DNA from 2 places in the Streptomyces shaanxiensis genome. Region 2 is predicted to be linked to the other one. Evidence: riboswitches for the same ligand, from Rfam matches in the RefSeq annotation. Region 2 holds a riboswitch; the other holds the start of a gene.
What was found. Region 2 has a riboswitch for S-adenosylmethionine ahead of ABD932_RS09100 (aminotransferase class V-fold PLP-dependent enzyme). Riboswitches for the same ligand answer to the same signal wherever they lie in the genome.

Region 1: another riboswitch for S-adenosylmethionine. It lies ahead of thrC (threonine synthase); the one in region 2 lies ahead of ABD932_RS09100 (aminotransferase class V-fold PLP-dependent enzyme).

The regions. Positions count from the first base shown of each region.
Region 1 is NZ_BAAAZY010000005.1:232,510-241,996, forward strand. Features, by position in the region: gene groL (chaperonin GroEL) at 1-1,246, opposite strand, end outside; gene ABD932_RS05940 (cold-shock protein) at 1,618-1,824, opposite strand; gene ABD932_RS05945 (MoaD/ThiS family protein) at 2,289-2,564, opposite strand; gene thrC (threonine synthase) at 2,676-3,959, opposite strand; SAM riboswitch class I at 3,978-4,136, opposite strand; gene ABD932_RS05955 (glucosyl-3-phosphoglycerate synthase) at 4,296-5,240, shown strand; gene ABD932_RS05960 (alpha,alpha-trehalose-phosphate synthase (UDP-forming)) at 5,336-6,769, shown strand; gene otsB (trehalose-phosphatase) at 7,159-7,992, opposite strand; gene ABD932_RS05970 (DUF3263 domain-containing protein) at 8,151-8,399, opposite strand; gene ABD932_RS05975 (ABC transporter substrate-binding protein) at 8,437-9,487, opposite strand, start outside.
Region 2 is NZ_BAAAZY010000006.1:505,965-515,451, forward strand. Features, by position in the region: gene ABD932_RS09070 (Lrp/AsnC family transcriptional regulator) at 1-140, shown strand, start outside; gene ABD932_RS09075 (small secreted hydrophilic protein) at 215-508, shown strand; gene ABD932_RS09080 (sensor histidine kinase) at 746-2,110, shown strand; gene ABD932_RS09085 (response regulator transcription factor) at 2,133-2,795, shown strand; gene ABD932_RS09090 (SLC13 family permease) at 2,896-4,311, shown strand; gene ABD932_RS09095 (glycerate kinase) at 4,320-5,513, shown strand; gene ABD932_RS09100 (aminotransferase class V-fold PLP-dependent enzyme) at 5,468-6,835, opposite strand; SAM riboswitch class IV at 6,981-7,097, opposite strand; gene trpD (anthranilate phosphoribosyltransferase) at 7,183-8,247, opposite strand; gene qcrB (cytochrome bc1 complex cytochrome b subunit) at 8,442-9,487, opposite strand, start outside.

The sequences.
Region 1 (9,487 bases), on a different contig from region 2:
CCACGCCACCACCGGCGACGATGCCCTCCTCGACGGCCGCCTTGGCGTTGCGCACGGCGTCCTCAATGCGGTGCTTGCGCTCCTTGAGCTCCACCTCGGTGGCGGCACCGGCCTTGATGACCGCGACACCGCCGGCGAGCTTCGCCAGGCGCTCCTGCAGCTTCTCGCGGTCGTAGTCCGAGTCGCTGTTCTCGATCTCGGCGCGGATCTGGTTCACGCGACCCGCGACCTGCTCCGAGGAACCGGAGCCGTCGACGATGGTGGTCTCGTCCTTGGTGATGACGACCTTGCGGGCCTTGCCCAGGAGGTCCAGGGAGGTGTTCTCGAGCTTGAGACCGACCTCCTCGGAGATGACCTCGCCGCCGGTGAGGATGGCGATGTCGTTCAGCATGGCCTTGCGGCGGTCGCCGAAGCCCGGGGCCTTGACGGCGACGGACTTGAAGGTGCCGCGGATCTTGTTGACGACCAGCGTCGACAGGGCCTCGCCCTCGACGTCCTCGGCGATGATCAGCAGCGGCTTGCCCGACTGCATGACCTTCTCCAGGAGCGGGAGCAGGTCCTTGACCGAGGAGATCTTGGAGTTGGCGATCAGGATGTACGGGTCGTCGAGGACGGCCTCCATACGCTCCATGTCGGTGGCGAAGTACGCCGAGATGTAGCCCTTGTCGAAGCGCATACCCTCGGTGAGCTCCAGCTCCAGACCGAAGGTCTGGGACTCCTCGACGGTGATGACGCCTTCCTTGCCGACCTTGTCCATGGCCTCGGCGATGAGCTCGCCGATCTGGGTGTCGGCGGCGGAGATGGAGGCCGTGGAGGCGATCTGCTCCTTGGTCTCGACGTCCTTGGCCTGCTCAAGCAGGGCGGCGGAGACGGCCTCGACGGCCTTCTCGATACCGCGCTTGAGGGCCATCGGGTTGGCGCCGGCGGCTACGTTGCGCAGGCCTTCCTTGACCAGGGCCTGGGCGAGAACGGTCGCGGTGGTCGTACCGTCACCGGCGACGTCGTCCGTCTTCTTGGCGACTTCCTTGACCAGCTCGGCGCCGATCTTCTCGTACGGGTCCTCGAGCTCGATCTCCTTGGCGATGGAGACACCATCGTTGGTGATCGTGGGGGCGCCCCACTTCTTCTCGAGGACGACGTTGCGGCCCTTGGGGCCGAGCGTCACCTTCACGGCGTCCGCGAGCTGGTTCATGCCGCGCTCGAGGCCGCGCCGCGCCTCCTCGTCGAACGCGATGATCTTGGCCATGTGAAGTGGTCCCTCCAGGACTGGGGGTGATTCCTTCGGACCGCGCCCGCGCCCGCGACGGACGGCTCGCCTGCCTCGTGGTTCCTTGCCCCACCCGGCCTGCGGGCCTCACCGACCCGGTCCTTCTTTGTCACTCTCACCTTCAGAGTGCTAACGCCAATGATTAGCACTCGGGGTAGGCGAGTGCAAGCGGCTCTCGGGTATCGGGCGGGGCGCTCTGCCCGGCGCGAACAAGGGCCGGGCACGGCCTGGGCACGACCGGGCATGGCCTGGGCATGGCTTGGCGCACGGCCCGGGGCATGGCGAAGGGCCCGCACCCCGGGAGGTGCGGGCCCTTCGAAGAACGTCGCTGCAGTTAGTCGACGCGTGCTTCAGCCGGTCGCCAGACGAACCATGTCCGCCTGCGGCCCCTTCTGGCCCTGCGAGATCTCGAAATCGACCCGCTGACCTTCCTCCAGGGTGCGGTAACCGTCCATCTGGATCGCGCTGTAGTGGACGAAAACATCCGCACCACCGTCGACCGCGATGAAGCCGTACCCCTTCTCCGCGTTGAACCACTTGACGGTGCCCTGAGCCATGCCTAACTCCCCTATTACTGGCCCTTGCACAGATCCACACTTCGCGGATCCGGGTCAGACCTCACCCCCCATCGGTCGGGGGCGTGCGCCGGAACGCGTCGACCGCGGCTGAATGTATCTGCCCAACTGCCGTCTGCAACAGGTCAATCGGACGAGAAATCCGGGCACGACCGGTCGGGAATGTGGGGACAATTACCCTGACTTCAGGTCAAGTCGGACCCGACAAAGGGAACAAAAGCCGCAAAAAACCCGCACACTTTGGCTACTTCTTGTCGGGCTTACGGCAGAAAATCAAAGGCCAATCAAGGGCTGCCGACCTGTGGAACGGCGGCATGTTCCCCAACTGTACCTCGCTCAACCACACAGAATTGCCCCCTCCGCTTCTCTCACGGAGGGGGCAATTCGATGAACTCTTAGTGACCGGTGTTACCGATGGTAATGTTCGGTCATTCGGTCACCCGCCGTCAGCCGCCGGCGACGGCCGGGATGATGGAAACGCCGGCACCGTCCGGGGTGGCCGTCTCCAGCCCCTGCTCGAAACGGACGTCGTCGTCATTGACGTACACGTTGACGAACCGACGCAGCTTGCCCTGGTCGTCGAGGACGCGGGCGGCGATACCCGTGTGGTTCTTCTCCAGGTCCGCGATGACCTCGGCGAGGGTCGCCCCCTCGGCGGCGACCTCGGCCTGGCCACCCGTGTAGGTGCGCAGGATGGTGGGGATGCGGACGTTGACGCTCATGCGGTGTGACCTCCGGTCGGGTAAACGGGCCCAGGGGCGCGGGGCTGTGTTCAATGTGCGGCTACCGCCGCGTGGGCGCGACCAGCCCCCACCGGCCCGCAGACGCAACGACTATGCGAGTCCGGCCTCGCGGAACGAGTCCAGGTTGGGACGAATGGTCGCAGTCAGCCCAGTTCCGGCAACCGCGTCAAGGGTCTTGAGCCCGTCGCCAGTGTTCAGCACAACCGTCGTCAGCGTCGGGTCGAGCACGCCGTTCTCGATCAGCTTCTTCGTGACGCCCACCGTGACGCCGCCCGCCGTCTCGGCGAAGATGCCCTCGGTCCGGGCGAGGATCTTGATCGCGTCGACGACCTGCTCGTCCGTCACATCCTCCACCGCACCGCCCGTACGCCGCGCGATGTCCAGGACGTACGGACCGTCGGCCGGGTTGCCGATCGCCAGCGACTTGGCGATGGTGTTCGGCTTCTGCGGGCGGACCACGTCGTGCCCCGCCTTGTACGCCGTCGACACCGGCGAGCAGCCCTCGGCCTGCGCGCCGAAGATCTTGTACGGCTTGTCCTCGACGAGCCCGAGCTTGATCAGCTCCTGCAGACCCTTGTCGATCTTCGTGAGCTGCGAACCGGACGCGATCGGGACGACGAGCTGGTCCGGGAGCTGCCAGCCGAGCTGCTCGCAGATCTCGTACGCCAGGGTCTTGGAGCCCTCGGCGTAGTACGGCCGCAGGTTGACGTTGACGAAGCCCCAGCCCTCGCCGGCCGGGTCGCCGATCAACTCGGAGCAGAAACGGTTCACGTCGTCGTAGTTGCCCTCGATGCCGACGAGCTCGCCGCCGTAGACGGCGGCCATGACGACCTTGCCCTGCTCCAGGTCGTGCGGGATGAACACGCAGGAACGGAAGCCCGCGCGGGCCGCCGCGGCGCCCACCGCGCCGGCCAGGTTGCCGGTGGAGGAGCAGGAGAGGGTGGTGAAGCCGAAGGCGCGGGCGGCCTCCAGGGCCTGGGCGACGACGCGGTCCTTGAAGGAGTGCGTCGGGTTACCGGAGTCGTCCTTCACATACAAACCGCCGGTCACACCGAGCTCGCGGGCGAGGTTGTCGGCCTTGACGAGCTGGGTCCAGCCGGGGTTGATGTTCGGCTTGGTGGCCACGTCGGCGGGGACGGGCAGCAGGGGCGCGTAGCGCCAGATGTTCGCGGGACCCGCTTCGATCTGCTTGCGGAGCTCCTCGGTGTCGTACGCCGAGAAGTCGTAAGCGATCTCCAGCGGGCCGAAACATTCCTCGCACGCGAAGACCGGTCCGAGGGGCACCCGGTGGCCGCACTCGCGGCAGGACAGCGCCGCGGCGGGACCGAGGTCTACGGTGGAATCGGTGGTGCTTGCAACAGTCTGCACAGCCATGTGAGGCGAGGCCCTTTCTCCTCATCTTCCTCACGACGCATCTCGCCGTGAGACGGATTTGGCACCTTCCCAAGCCGGGAGCCTCGCGGAGACGATCGACAGTGATCGTTACGAGAGCCGACTGGAGGGTTGCCGGGGCTTCATCGGGCCGTTTCCCTCTGCCCCTCTGGATGAGCTGTATGCGGTTGTTAACAACGGTTGACCCCGGACATGCGATGGTCATCCGCGTTGTTCAAGACTGTAACCGAAGGCCAGGACAGTTGAGATAGTCGTCCGAACCGCGAGATGGATCACACGATTACCTGCTGTGATCACGACAGTGAGGAGCAACAGACTGTGCTGGAAGAAGCCGAGCGCTGGCTGAGCACCCGCTCCTGGTCCGTGACCGATCGTCCACTCCATCAGATCCTGGCCGCCAAGCAGCGTACGGGTCAGTCGGTCTCCGTCGTGCTGCCCGCGCTCAACGAGGAGGAGACGGTCGGCGACATCGTCGCGATCATCCGTCACGACCTCATGCAACAGGTCCCGCTGGTCGACGAGATCGTCGTCGTCGACTCGGGATCCACCGACCGCACCTCCGAGGTGGCCGCCGCCGCGGGCGCGACCGTGGTGCACCGGGACGAGATCCTGCCGCGCGTCCCGGCCGTGCCCGGAAAGGGTGAGGTCCTGTGGCGCTCCCTGCTCGTCACGAGCGGGGACATCGTCTGTTTCATCGACGCCGACCTGAAGGAGTTCTCCTCCGACTTCGTCTCCGGCATCGTCGGCCCGCTGCTCACCAACCCCGAGGTCGACCTGGTCAAGGGCATGTACGACCGTCCGCTGCGCGGCGCCGCCGGGCAGGGCGGCCGGGTCACCGAACTCATGGCACGCCCGCTGCTGAACATGCACTGGCCGCAGCTGGCCGGTTTCGTGCAGCCGCTGGGCGGCGAGTACGCGGCCCGCCGCAGCCTGCTGGAACAGCTCCCGTTCCCCGTCGGATACGGAGTCGAGCTGGGCATGCTGATCGACGCCCTGCACCTGGTGGGTCTGGACGCGCTGGCCCAGGTGGACGTGGGGGTGCGCAAGCACCGGCACCAGGACGGGCAGGCGCTCGGCCGGATGTCCGCCGCGATCTACCGCACGGCCCAGCTGCGGCTGGCCCGCGGGCATCTGATCCGGCCGTCGCTCACCCAGTTCGAGCGGGGCGAGGACGGGTTCGAGCCGCGTACGTACTCCGTGGACACCGAGGAGCGGCCGCCGATGGTGGAGATCGCCGAGTATGCGACGCGGAAGGTCGCGTAAACGCCGGAAACCGGCCGTATACAGGGCGTACAAGAGCCGTCCACTGAGCGGAACCGCACGTTTGAGCGTTTCCGGGCCGGGCTAGGTTGAGGCGTATGGCTACCACGCAGGATGCGCAGGGTGCGGCCAGGGTGCTGGTCGCGTCGAACCGCGGGCCGGTCTCCTACGAGGTGCGCGAGGACGGCTCGCTGCACTCCAAGCGGGGCGGCGGCGGAGTCGTCTCCGGGCTGTCGGCGATCGGGCCGGACGCGGGCGCCCTGTGGGTGTGCTCGGCGCTGACCGACGGGGACCGCGAGGCGGTGCGGCGCGGGGTCGGCGAGGACGGCGTGCTGATGCTGGACATCCCGGCCGACGTGCACTCGGACGCGTACAACGGCATCGCGAACTCGGTCCTGTGGTTCGTCCACCACATGCTCTACCAGACGCCGCTGGAGCCGGTCTTCGACGCGGAGTTCCGGCGCCAGTGGGCGTCGTACGAGACGTACAACCGTGCCTTCGCCGAGGCGCTGGCCGGGCGGGCGGCGCCGGGGGCGGCGGTCCTGGTCCAGGACTACCACCTGACGCTGGTGCCCGGGATGCTCCGCGAGCTGCGCCCCGACCTCCGTATCGGCCACTTCTCGCACACGCCGTGGGCGCCGCCGGAGTACTTCCGGATGCTGCCGGACGACATCGCCGGGCAGGTGCTGCGCGGGATGCTCGGCGCGGACCGGCTGGGGTTCCTCACGCGGCGGTGGGCGGACGCGTTCGAGGCGTGCTGCGCCCAGTTCACCGGCGGGCTCGGCAACACGCGGGTCGGGGTGCACGGTCTGGGGGCGGACGCGGACTTCCTGCGGGCGCGTTCGCATCAGCCCGACGTGGCCGAACGGACCGCGGCGCTGCGGGACGAGATCGGCACGGCCCCGGACGGCAGCGCCCGCAGGACGATCGTGCGGGTCGACCGGACAGAGCTGTCCAAGAACATCGTGCGGGGCCTGCTCGCGTACCGGCAGCTGCTCGACGACCACCCCGAGTGGCGCGAGCGGGTGGTGCACGTGGCGTTCGCGTACCCCTCGCGGCAGGACCTGGCGGTGTACCGGGACTACACGGCCGAGGTCCAGCGGCTGGCGGAGGAGATCAACTCCGGCTACGGGACCCCGACTTGGACCCCGGTGCTCCTCCACGTCAAGGACGACTTCGCCCGCTCCCTTGCGGCCTACCGGCTGGCCGACGTGGCCCTGGTCAACCCCATCCGGGACGGCATGAACCTCGTCGCCAAGGAGGTGCCGGTCGTCTCCGACGAGGGATGCGTGCTGGTGCTGTCGCGCGAAGCGGGCGCCTTCGAAGAACTGGGCGAGGACGCGCTGGCCGTGAACCCGTACGACGTCATCGGCACGGCACAAGCACTGCACGAGGCGTTGTCCATGGGCCCGGAGGAACGAGCGGAACGCTCAAAACGCCTCGCCGCCTCCGCGACCGCGCTGCCGCCGGCCCAGTGGTTCTTGGAGCAGTTGTCCGCGCTGGAGGAGGGAACGGCGGGTGAGCCGGGCTGAGCCGGACGGCTCGGCTTAGACCGGGCGGCCCGGCTGAGACCAGGCAGCTCGCCTGAGCTCGGGTCGGCCCGCCTCAGACCGGCTGGCCCGGCTGAGGGGGGGCGCCGTCCGAGACCGGTCAGCTCCTGTGAGGCTGGTCAGCCCGGCTGAGCCGAGTCCGGCGCTCGAGACCGGTCGGCCTGTCTGAGACCCACCCAGCCTGCGGGCAGTCGTGCCGCTGGGGCGGCACGGGTGGGCGCAGGCGGCACCCCGCAAGCGCGGGCGAGCGTCGTGAGGCCGCTCGCCCCGGCCGAGCCGGCCGCCCGAGCCCCGGTCCCCCGGGCCGAGACCAGTCAGCCCGGCTGAGGCCGATCAGGTGGGCTGAGGCGGCGGCCTCCATGCAGCGCGGGTCAGGTCGTCCGGTTCGCCAGCGTCTGCAGCAGTCGTACGACCCCCTCCGGGCCGTCGACCACGATGTCCGCCCTCTCCGACAGCTCGGTGACCTCCTCGCTGCCGCTGCAGACCAGGAGGCCGGGGGTGCCGTCGGAGCGGAGTTTGTCGATGGCGGTGTAGGCGGGGAGGTCGCCGAGGTCGTCGCCGGCGTAGAGGACGGACTCGGCGCCGAGTTCGCGGACGTACTCGCTCAGGGCCACGCCCTTGTCCATGCCGGGTGGGCGGAGTTCGAGGACCATGCGGCCCGGTTCGACGATGAGGCCGTTGCGGGTGGCGAGGTCGGTGAGGGGTTCGCGGAGGGCGTCGAAGGTGCCCTGCGGGTCGGCCGCGCGGCGTGTGTGGACGGCGAGAGCGTGTCCCTTGTCCTCGATCCAGGTGCCCTGCCCGGCATCGCTCCCCTCGAGGAGGCCCGGCAGTTCGGCGCGGACGGCCTCGACGCCGGGGTGGGGGTCGGGTGCGGTGACCTCACCGCTGACGGCGTCCCAGCGCTCGGCACCGTAGTGCCCGAGCACGACGAGGTGCTCCAGCCCCGGGACCCCGGCGAAACCGCCGTACCGCACGGCGACGTCGGCCGGACGCCCGGTGATCACCGCGACGGCGGCCACCTTCGGGGCCAGCGCGGCGAGCGCCGGCAGGGCGTCGGGGTGGGCCCGGGCCTGCTCGGGGTCCGCGACGATCGGCGCGAGCGTCCCGTCGAAGTCGAGCGCGATCAGCGCCCGCGCGGGGCGGGCGAGGAGGGCGGCCAGGGCGTCGCGCCCCGGCTGGGTCGAGGGTGTCGGCAGGGGGTCCATGGAGTTCGTCCAGTCCGAAGTGGTCGAGTCCGAGGTGGATGCGTCCGAGGTGGATGGGTCCGAGTCGGTCAGGTCCTTGTGACTGCCCATACGGCGACCCTATCCAGGGAGCGCCGGACGTACCCCTTCCTCGTCCCCCCTCGTCCCCTTCGTCTCCCTCACCGCTCCGCCCGCCGCGCCTCCCGTACCCGCCGCAGGCGGTTCACCGTCACCGGGTCGTGGGCCAGGGCCCGTGGGTCGTCCAGCAGGGCGTTCAGGAGCTGGAAGTAGCGGACGGGGGCCAGGCCCAGTTCCTCGCGTATCGCCCGCTCCTTGGCGCCGGGGCCCGGAAAACCCCGGCGTTCCAGGGCGAGGATGGCCTGCTCGCGGTCGGCGAGGGCGGCGGCCTCGGGCTGGTCCTGGTCCATGTGTCGCACCGTAGCCTCCGCCACCGACAACCGGCGACTACTCCGCACTCTCCGCCCGCGTCGCCGTCGACTGCAGCTGCCCCAGGATCGCCGACGGGCTGCCGCCGGACGCGACCGTGCTGCCGATCCGTCGCTTGACGTCCGCGCTGACGGCCGCCCAGGAGGTCCGGCCGACGGGGTAGAGCTCGGAGAGCGGGAGTTGCTCGAGGAAGGGCTTGAGGTCGGCGTCCTGCTTGGCCGCGGTCATCACCCTGGACGCGGAGTTCGTGACGGGAAGCAGGTCGTACTCACGGGAGAAGTCCAGGACGTTGTCCTTGTCGTAGACGAAGTCGAGGAACTCGCCCACCTGCTCGGCGTGCCCGTTCTGCTTGAAGGCCATCATCCAGTCGGCCACGCCCATGGAGATCTTGGTGGGCCCCTCGGCGCCGGGCATCGGCACCATGCCGAACTTCACGCCCTTCTTCTCCGCCATGTGCATCAGCGAGGGGTGGCCGTTGAGCATGCCGACGTCCCCGGCCGCGAAGGCGGAGAACGCGTCCGCCCGGTTGAGCTCGCCGGGCGCAACCGGCCCGGTGAGCCCCTTGCCGACCAGGTCGTTCTTGAGCCAGTCGAAGGTGGCGACGTTCTCCGTGGAGTCGATGCTGTACGTGCCGAGGTTGGTGTCGGTGTAGCCGCCCCCGCCGCTCAGCAGCCACTGCATCGTCTCGGCCTGCGCCTCCTCGGGACCGAGCGGCAGCGCGTACGGGTACTTCACGCCCTCCGCCTTGAGCGCCTCGGCGTCGGCGGCCAGTTCCTTCCAGGTGGTCGGCGGGGTGAGGCCGGCCTTCTCGAAGAGCGTCTTGTTGTAGAAGAGCAGCCGGGTGGAGGAGGCGAAGGGTATGCCGTACTGCACGCCGTTCACCTGCCCGGCGTCCGCGAGCTGCGAGACGAAGTCGGCCTGGACGGGGATGGAGAGCAGCTCGTCGACCTCGTACAGGAGGTCCTTCGCGGCGTAGTCGGCGTACGCGCCGATCTGCGCCAGGTCCGGCGCGTCCCCGGCGGCGACCATCGCCTTGACCTTGGCGTCGACGTCGTTCCAGGAGTACACG
Region 2 (9,487 bases):
AGCACGAGGACCTCGCCGAGGTCATCCCCGGCCGGATCAGCAAGATCCCCGGCGTCGAGGGGACGGACACCCACGTGGCGTTCCGTACGTACTCCCAGCACGACATCGAGGCCGCGTTCGCCATCGGCCTGGACAGCTGAGCGGCGCCCCAGGATGAAGAGTTCTTCATCCTGGGCTCATCCTCACCGCCGGGAGCCCGGGCAGGATCGGCAGCATGGTCTTCTCGCACCGGATCGCGGCCCTGGCCGCCGTAGTGGCGATTCCGCTCGGCATCGCCGCGACCAGCTTCGCCCTCACCGACAGTCCGGAGTCTCCCAAGGTCCCGGCCAAGGTGGAGCTGGACAGCGGCTCCCCCACGCCGACGCCCACCCGGCCCGTACCGACGCCGAGCGACGAGGTCGTGTCCCGGCCCCCCGTGGCCGACAGCCCCACGAGTGACGACGATGACGACGCCCCCGACCGGGAGACCGGAGACGACGACCGTGGTGAGCCCGGGGACGACGGCTAGGGCCCTTCTGATGGATGTCCGTGGAAGACGGAGCGGCATCCGGCACCCGCTCCCGGCGTACGACGCGCAAGCCCCCGCCGGGGGCGCTCCCCCCTCGAAGAGCTCGGGTGCGTGCGTCCCGGGCCCCGCGGCGTCGGCATGATCGCGAAGACGGTCCCCGGCCCCGAGTCACCCCCCAGCCCCGTGCGCCGCCGGATCTCCGCCCGCGTCCGCATCCTGCTCTGGCTGCTGCTGGTGATGGCCGTGGGACTGGTGTCCGTGGCGACGACCACGCGCTCGATCCTGTTGCGGGACGTCGACCACCGGGTGAACGGGCTGCTCGCGCAGGAGGCCGGTGAGTTCGCCAACTTCGAGGAGCGGGGTGTCGACCCCGATACCGGCCGTCCGTTCACGGATCCGTCGCGGCTGCTGCGGGAGTTCCTGGTACGGCAGTACGCCGACCCGGACGAGGAGCTGATCGGCCTGGTGGGCCGGCCGGGCCACACCCCGGCGCAGATCATCCAGCCGCGCGACATCCCCGTCGCCCTCCCCCTGCACAAGGACGCCGACGCCCGTCGCCGCATCTTCGACTCCGCCGACTCCACGGGCACGCTGCAGCGCGCGTCGGGCGAGATCCGCTGGGCGAAGGTGGCCGTCGCCCGGGCCGGCGGCGCGACGGAGGCCGCGTTCGTGGTCGCCTTCCACCCGGGGCGCGAACAGGCCGCCGTGAACGACGAGTTCCGGATCCTGCTGGCCATCTCCGGGGTCGCCCTACTGATGATGACCGGCATCGGCTGGGCGGTCTCCGGGCGCATCCTCAAGCCCGTACGCCTGGTGCGCACGGCTGCCGCGCAGCTCACCGAGCAGGACCTCACCCGCCGTATCCCGGTGCACGGACGCGACGACATCGCCGCGCTCGCGGAGACCTTCAACGCGATGCTCGACCGGCTGGAGCGCGCCTTCGCCGCCCAGCGCGAGTTCGTCGACGACGCGGGCCACGAGCTGCGCACGCCGATCACCATCGTGCGCGGCCATCTGGAGCTGATGGGCGACGACCCGGCCGAGCGCGAGGAGACCATCCGGCTGGTCACCGACGAGCTCGACCGGATGAGCCGCATCGTCGAGGACCTGTTGCTGCTCGCCAAGGCCGAGCGTCCCGACTTCGTCACCCCGGAGCCGGTCCAGCTCGCCGAGCTCACCGCCGACGTCTACGTCAAGGCCCGCACCCTCGGCGAACGGGACTGGCAGCTCGCCGAGGTGGCCGACGTCGAGGCCCGGCTGGACCCTCAGCGGATCACGCAGGCGATGGTCCAGCTCGCCCAGAACGCCGTGCAGCACACCGCGCCCGGGCAGGCCGTCCGGATCGGCTCCCGCGCCGACGGGCCGGGCGTCGAGCTGTACGTCGCCGACTCCGGGTGCGGAGTCCAGCCGCAGGACGCCGAGGTGATCTTCGAACGGTTCCGGCGCGGCACGTCCCGCCGTGGCGCCCGGGGCTCCGGCGCCGGGCTCGGCCTGTCGATCGTCCGGGCGATCGCGGAGGCCCACGGCGGCCGGGTGGGGCTGCGCGGCACGGAGGGCGGCGGCGCCACCTTCGTACTGACCCTGGAAGAGGCCCATCCATGAGCGTGAACGAAGAGGTGCGCGCGTGAACCGCATTCTGATCGTCGAGGACGAGGAACGCATCGCTTCCTTCGTCGAGAAGGGCCTGCGCTCCAACGGCTTCACCACGACCGTCGTCGGCGACGGCGACGCGGCATACGAGTACGCGTTGACCGGCGGTTTCGATCTGGTGGTCCTGGACATCGGCCTGCCCGGCAGGGACGGCTTCACGGTGCTGCGCGAACTGCGCGAGGCCCGGGTGACGGTCCCGGTGATCGTGCTGACCGCGCGGGACTCCGTACGGGACACGGTGGCGGGTCTGGAGGGCGGCGCCGACGACTGGATGACCAAGCCGTTCCGCTTCGAGGAACTGCTCGCCCGGGTGCGCCTTCGGCTGCGTACGGCGGCCCGGGCGCCCGAGGTGACGGTGCTGCGGTCCGGCTCGCTCACCCTGGACCTGCGCACCCGGCGGGCGCGGGCCGACGAGCGGACCGTGGACCTGACGGCCCGTGAATTCGTGCTCCTGGAGCTGTTCCTGAGGCATCCGGGGCAGGTACTGTCCCGCGAGCAGATCCTGTCGCACGTGTGGGGCTACGACTTCGACCCCGGCTCCAACATCGTGGACGTGTACGTGCGGGCGCTGCGCAAGAAGCTCGGCGCCGAACGGGTCCAGACGGTGCGCGGCGTGGGGTACCGCCTGTCCGCCTGAAGCCCCTTCCGCTGTCCGTTCGGCGCCCCCTCTGCCCGCGTGAAGTCTCCTTCATGTACGGCTCATCGAAGGCTCACCGCCCAGGTGAATCCTCGATGACGTGACCCTGAACCTCCGTCCGAGCGCGGCCCTGTGCGCGGCGCTCTCCCTGTGCGCGCTGCTCGCGGTACCCGGGAACTTCCCCGGCCTCGGCGCCGACGCCCGCCTCACCCTCGCCGTCTTCGCCCTGGCGACCTGCGCCTGGGTCGCCACTCCGCTCGACGACACCTACATCGCGCTGGGCGCCGGGCTCGCCCTGACGGTGACCGGGGTGATCAGCAGCGACACGCTCTTCGGCACCCTCGGCGACTCCACGGTGTGGCTGCTGATCTGCGCCTTCGTGCTGGCGGCCGCGGTGACCCGGACCGGTCTCGCGGGGCGGGCGGCGGCGTTCCTGGTCGGCGGGGCGCGCACCGTACGGCAGCTCGTGCACCTCACCACGGCCGCCCTGGTCGTCACCGCGTTCGCGGTGCCGGCCACCTCGGGGCGGGCCGCCCTCGCGCTGCCGGTGTTCCTCGCACTGGCCAAGGCGCTGGCCGACCGGCGGCGACTGGTCGTGATGCTGGCGTTGCTGTTCCCGACCGTGATCCTGCTGTCGGCGGTGGCGACCCTGATCGGGGCGGGCGCGCATCTGATCACCGTGTCCGTGCTGTGGCAGGCCACCGGTGACCGGATCGGCTTCACCGAGTGGCTGCTGCTCGGCCTGCCCCTGGCCGTGGCGTCGTCCCACCTGGCCGCCGAGACCGTCCTGCTGACGACCACCCGGCGCGCGGACCGCAAGGGCGCCGTACGCATCACTCCCGAGCAGATCCAGCAGCACAGCGACCACCCGGTCACCGGTCCCTGGTCGCAGGCCGAGAAGCGGTGCGCACTGCTGCTCGGCACGGTCGTCGTGCTGTGGTGCAGCGAGCCGCTGCACCGGGTGCCGCCCGCCGTCGTCGCGCTGATCGGCGCGGTCGTGGCGGCCTCACCGGCCCTCGGCACGGTCCGGCTCAAGGCGGCGCTCGGCACCGTGCCCTGGTCGCTGCTGCTGTTCATGGCCGCGACGATGGCGATGGGCGTGGCACTCGCCGACTCGGGAGCGGCGAAATGGCTGGTCGACGGGCTCCCCACGGGCATCAGCCCGCTGATGTTCCTGGCCGTGGTGATCGCGATCAGCACGGCGGCCCACCTGGTTCTGCAGTCCCGCTCGGCCCGCTCCTCGGTCCTGGTCCCGCTGGTCGTCGCGGCGGCCGTCGGCGCCGGCGTCAACCCGGTCGCCGCCGCACTGGCATCGACCGCCGCGGCCGGCTTCTGCCACACGCTCCCGGCCTCGGCCAAGCCGGTCACGCTCTTCTCCGACCTCCCCGGAACGCCCACCTACACCCCGCGCGACCTGCTCCGCCTCTCCGCCGTCCTCGCCCCGCTGACCGCCGCCCTCGTCCTGCTCTTCGCCGTCGCCGTCTGGCCGCTGCTCGGCGTACCCGTGACCCGCTAGGAGATCCCATGCTGACCCGAGTCGTCGTAGCCCCCAGCGGCTTCAAGGAGTCCCTGTCCGCCCAGGCCGCCGCCGACGCCATCGCGGACGGCGTACGCCGGGTCCTCCCGGACGCCGTGCTCGATCTGATCCCCCTGGTGGACGGCGGCGAGGGAACGGCCGCCGCCCTGGCCGCCGCGACCGGCGGGCGCCTCGTCGCGCTGCCCGCCACGGGCCCGGTCGGCGAACGGATCGGTACGCACTTCGCCCTGCTGGGTTCCCAGGCCACGGCGGTCGTGGAGATGGCAGCCGTGGCCGGGCTGTCCCTCGTCCCACGCGCCCTGCGCGACCCGGGCGCCACGACGACGTACGGCGTCGGCGAACTGATCCGCGCCGCGCTCGACACGGGCGTACGGCGCGTCCTGATCGGCTGCGGTGATTCGGGTACGTCCGACGGGGGCGCCGGCGCGCTCCAGGCCCTCGGTGCCCGCCTGCTGGACGCGGACGGCCTCGAACTCCCGCATGGTGGCGGCGAGTTGACCCGCCTCGCCCGGATCGACCCGACCGGCCTGGACCCGAGGCTGCGCGACGTGGAGCTGCTCGTCGCCTGCAACCCGTACAACGTGCTGTGCGGCGAGCGCGGCGTGGCCCGCGTCTTCGGCCCGCAGAAGGGGGCGACGCCCGCGCAGGTCGAGCAGTTGTCGGCCGGCCTGCGGAACTGGGCGGACGTCCTCACCCGCGACCTGGGGGCCGTGGGCACCGACCTGCACCACGGCCCCGGCACCGGTGCGTCCGGCGGCCTGGGCGCGGGCCTCGCCGCACTGGGCGCCCGCCTCCTGCCCCGCTTCGAGGTGCTGCTCGACCACCTCGACCTGGACGCCCGCCTCGCCCGCGCCGACCTGGTCGTCACCGCCGAGGGCGCCCTGGACCACCAGACGCCCAGGGGCAAGGTCCCCGCCGAGGTGGCCCGCCGGGCCAAGCTGTACGGGCGCCCGGTGCTCGCGCTGGCGGGCACGCTGGGCGAGGGCGCGCGGGACGTGCCCGGCGTGGACGCGTTCAGCGGGATCCTGCCGGCGCCGATGGCCCTGGCGGAGGCCCTGGTGCGGGCCTCCGAACTCCTCACGGACGCCACCGAACGCGCCCTGCGGATGATCCTGCTGGGCGCCCGGCTACCGGCTCACGCGGAGGTGTCCGGCACGCAACGCCCGTCCTCCGTGCGGTAGTTCCACTGCGCGCCGTCCTGGACCAGCTCCTTCACGGCGCCCACGAACCGCTCGACGTGCTCGTCCGGCGTACCGGCCCCGAAGCTCACCCGGATCGCGTTGAGGGACTTCTCGCCGGGAGCGGCCTCCGGGGCGCCGCACTCGCCCTGGGTCTGCGGGTCGCTGCCCAGCAGCGTGCGGACCAGGGGGTGGGCGCAGAACAGGCCGTCCCGCACCCCGATGCCGTACTCGGCGGAGAGCGCGGCGGCGAAGTGGGAGCTGTTCCAGCCGTCGACGACGAAGGAGATGACGCCGACGCGCGGGGCGTCGTCACCGAAGAGGGAGAGGATCCGGACCTCGGGAACCTCGGCGAGCCCCGCCCGCACCTTCTCGATCAGGTACTGCTCGCGGGCGACCAGGTCGTCGAACCCGGCCTCGGTGAGGGCCTTGCAGGCGGAGGCGATGGAGTAGGCGCCGATGACGTTGGGCGACCCGGCCTCGTGCCGCGCGGCGCTCTCGTGCCACTCGACGTCCACTCCCCCGTCCTCGCGCCGGGAGACCTTGCGGCTGGCACCGCCGCCCGCCAGGTACGGCTCCGCCTCGCGCAGCCAGTCGGCGCGGCCGGCCAGGACGCCCGAGCCGAAGGGGGCGTACAGCTTGTGGCCGGAGAAGGCGACCCAGTCGACGTCGAGGTCCTGGACGCTCACCGGGTGGTGCGGGGCCAGCTGGGCGGCGTCGAGCACGATCCGGGCGCCGTGCGCGTGGGCGGCGGCGGCCAGCTCGCGGACCGGCCACAGCTCGCCGGTGACGTTCGAGGCGCCGGTGACGCAGACCAGGGCCGGGCCGTACGGGTCGCGGTCGGCGAGGGCGCGCTCCAGGGTCTCGACGGCCTGGCGGGGGGTGCGGGGCGCGTTGAGGTAGGTGACGCGGGCGTCGCGCCAGGGCAGCAGGGAGGCGTGGTGCTCGGTCTCGAAGACGAAGACCTGGCAGTCGGCCGGGAGCGCGGCGGCGAGGAGGTTGAGCGAGTCGGTGGTGGACCGGGTGAAGACGACCTGGTCGGTGTCCCGGCAGTCGAGGAACTCGGCGACCGTCCTGCGGGCGTTCTCGAACAGGTCGGTGGAGAGCTGGGAGAGGTACCCGGCGCCGCGGTGGACGCTGCCGTAGTACGGGGCATAGGCGGCGACGTCGTCCCAGACGCGCTGCAACGCCGGGGCGCTGGCGGCGTAGTCGAGCGCGGCGTAGGTGACCTCGCCGCCGGTGACGAGCGGGACGGTGACATCACGGCCCAGAACGGGCAGCGGGGAGCAAATGGTCTGGGCGGCGGCAGCGGTGGAGACAGACATGGCGAACTCCCGTGAGAGGCATGCGAGTTGAGTGGCATGCGGGAAAGAGAAAAGGGTGCGCGGAGGCGGGGCTCGGGCGGCCCTATCGCATTCGCTTGCTCACGGAAGACTCCCTCGAACGACCAGGACCCCTGGTTTCGAGAGGGGCCCGCGCTTGCCGTAGACCTCGCTGCCTACGGCCTGGTCTTCACCCGGGGCACCCCGCCACGGACGGAGGGTTGCCGGACAGTCGGCCGGGGCCTCATGACTGTCACTCATGACCTGGTCCAATATCCTGCCACACGATCATCAGCGCGCAAGGCGCAGTCCAGAATCCGGACTGCGCCTTGCGTCACATCACGTGGAACTCAGGCGTTGCTGGCCGCCACCCAACGCTCCAGCGTCCGCTTCGCCGCCCCGGAGTCGATCGACTCCGCCGCCCTCGCCATGCCGAGCCGGATCTGCTCGGTGAGCGGAGCGTCCGTCGGCTCCAACGCCACCAGCGCCGCGGCCGAGTTGAGCACCACGGCGTCCCGTACGGCCCCGGTCTCGCCCTCCAGCAGCCGTCGGGCGACCTCCGCGTTGTACGAGGCGTCCGCGCCCCGCAGCGCCTCCACCGGTACCAGCTCGATGCCGACGTCGCGCGGGTCGAAGCCCTCCTCGGTCACCTTGCCGTCGCGGACGACCCACACGCGCGAAGTGGCCGTCGTCGTCAGCTCGTCGAGACCGTCGTCGCCACGGAACACCAGCGCGGACGAGCCGCGCTCGGCCAGGACGCCGGCGATGAGGCCCGCCATCCGGGTGTCGAAGCAGCCGACGGCCGAGGAGGTGACGCGAGCCGGGTTGGTCAGCGGGCCGAGGAGGTTGAACGAGGTCGGGATCCCCAGGTCCCGCCGGACGCCGCCGACGAACCGCATCGAGGGGTGGAACTTGGCCGCGAAGCAGAAGGTGATCCCGGCCTCGTCCACCACCCGTGCCACGCCCTCCGGCGACAGGTCGAGGTTGATGCCGAGCTTCTCCAGCACGTCGGACGAGCCGCTCGCCGAGGACGACGCCCGGTTGCCGTGCTTGACGACCTTCGCGCCGGCGCCCGCGATCACGATGGCGGACATCGTCGAGATGTTGACCGTCTTGGCCCGGTCACCACCCGTGCCGACGATGTCGACGGCCGGGCCGGGAATGTCCAACGGCTGCGCGTGGGCGTACATCGCCTCGACGAGACCGTTGATCTCCTCGACCGTCTCGCCCTTGGCCCGCAGGGCCACCATGAAGCCGGCGATCTGGGCGTCCGACGCCTCGCCGCTCATGAAGCGGTCCATCGCCCAGGCCGTGTCGCCGGCGCTCAGGTCCTGTCCGCCGAGCAGGGCACTCAGCACCTCGGGCCAGGAACGGCCCGCCGCGGTGTCGCCTCCAGCGGGGGTCACAGCGCTCATAAGCCGCTCCTGGGTCAGTTGTGGTGTCCCGCACTACGGGACGCGGGTCTCAACGAGGTCCACCCTATCCAGCCGCAGGGCACGGCGAAGGGCCCCGTCCGAAGACCGGACGGGGCCCGCGCCCCGGCACGGCCGAGGGCCCCACCCGTACAACCGGATGGGGCCCTTGACCGTGGCGTGGCGAAACGCAGCGATCAGTGGTGGCCGTGGCCGCTCGTGATCTCCTTGTACTCGTCGACCGTCGGCTTGGGGATCTGACCGTCCTCGCCGAAGTACGACTTGCTGAGCTTGGCGCGGAGCTTCTCGGAGCCCTTCACCTTGCGCTCGACGCCGTTCTCGTCGACCTTCGGACCGATCTCGGCCGGCTGGTACTGCTCGTGCGCGGTGAGCGTGTACAGCGCGTCCTGGCTGAGCGGCTCGTGCACCTCGATGAACTCACCGTGCGGCAGGCGCTTGATGATGCCCGACTCGCGGCCGTGCAGCACCTTGTCCTTGTCCCGGCGCTGCAGGCCGAGGCAGATCCGCTTGGTGACGATGAACGCGATGACCGGTCCGGCGAAGAACCCGATCCGGACGAACCAGGTGACCGCGTTGATCGACAGGTGGAAGTGGGTGGCCCACAGGTCGTTGCCACCGCCGACCAGGCCGATCATGTACACCGTGATCCAGGCGACACCGAACGCGGTACGCGTCGGGGCGTTGCGCGGGCGGTCCAGGATGTGGTGCTCGCGCTTGTCGCCGGTGACCCAGGACTCGATGAACGGGTAGACCGCGATCGCACCCAGGACCAGACCGAAGAGCACCAGCGGGATGAACACACCCAGGACGAGCGTGTGACCCCAGAAGTTGACCTCCCAGCCCGGCATGTAGCGGACCAGACCCTCGGCGAAGCCCATGTACCAGTCGGGCTGGGCGCCCGTGGACACCTGGTCCGCACGGTAGGGACCCATGGCCCAGATCGGGTTGATCTGCGCGATCGCGGCGATGACCGCGATGACACCGAAGACCAGGAAGAAGAAGCCTCCGGCCTTGGCCATGTAGACCGGCAGCAGCGGCATGCCGACCACGTTCTTGTTGGTCTTTCCGGGGCCCGCGAACTGCGTGTGCTTGTGGTAGAAGACCAGGATCAGGTGGCCGACCACCAGGCCGAGCATGATGCCCGGCAGCAGCAGGATGTGGATCGAGTAGAAGCGGGCCACGAAGTCGGTGCCCGGGAACTCGCCGCCGAAGAGGAAGAACG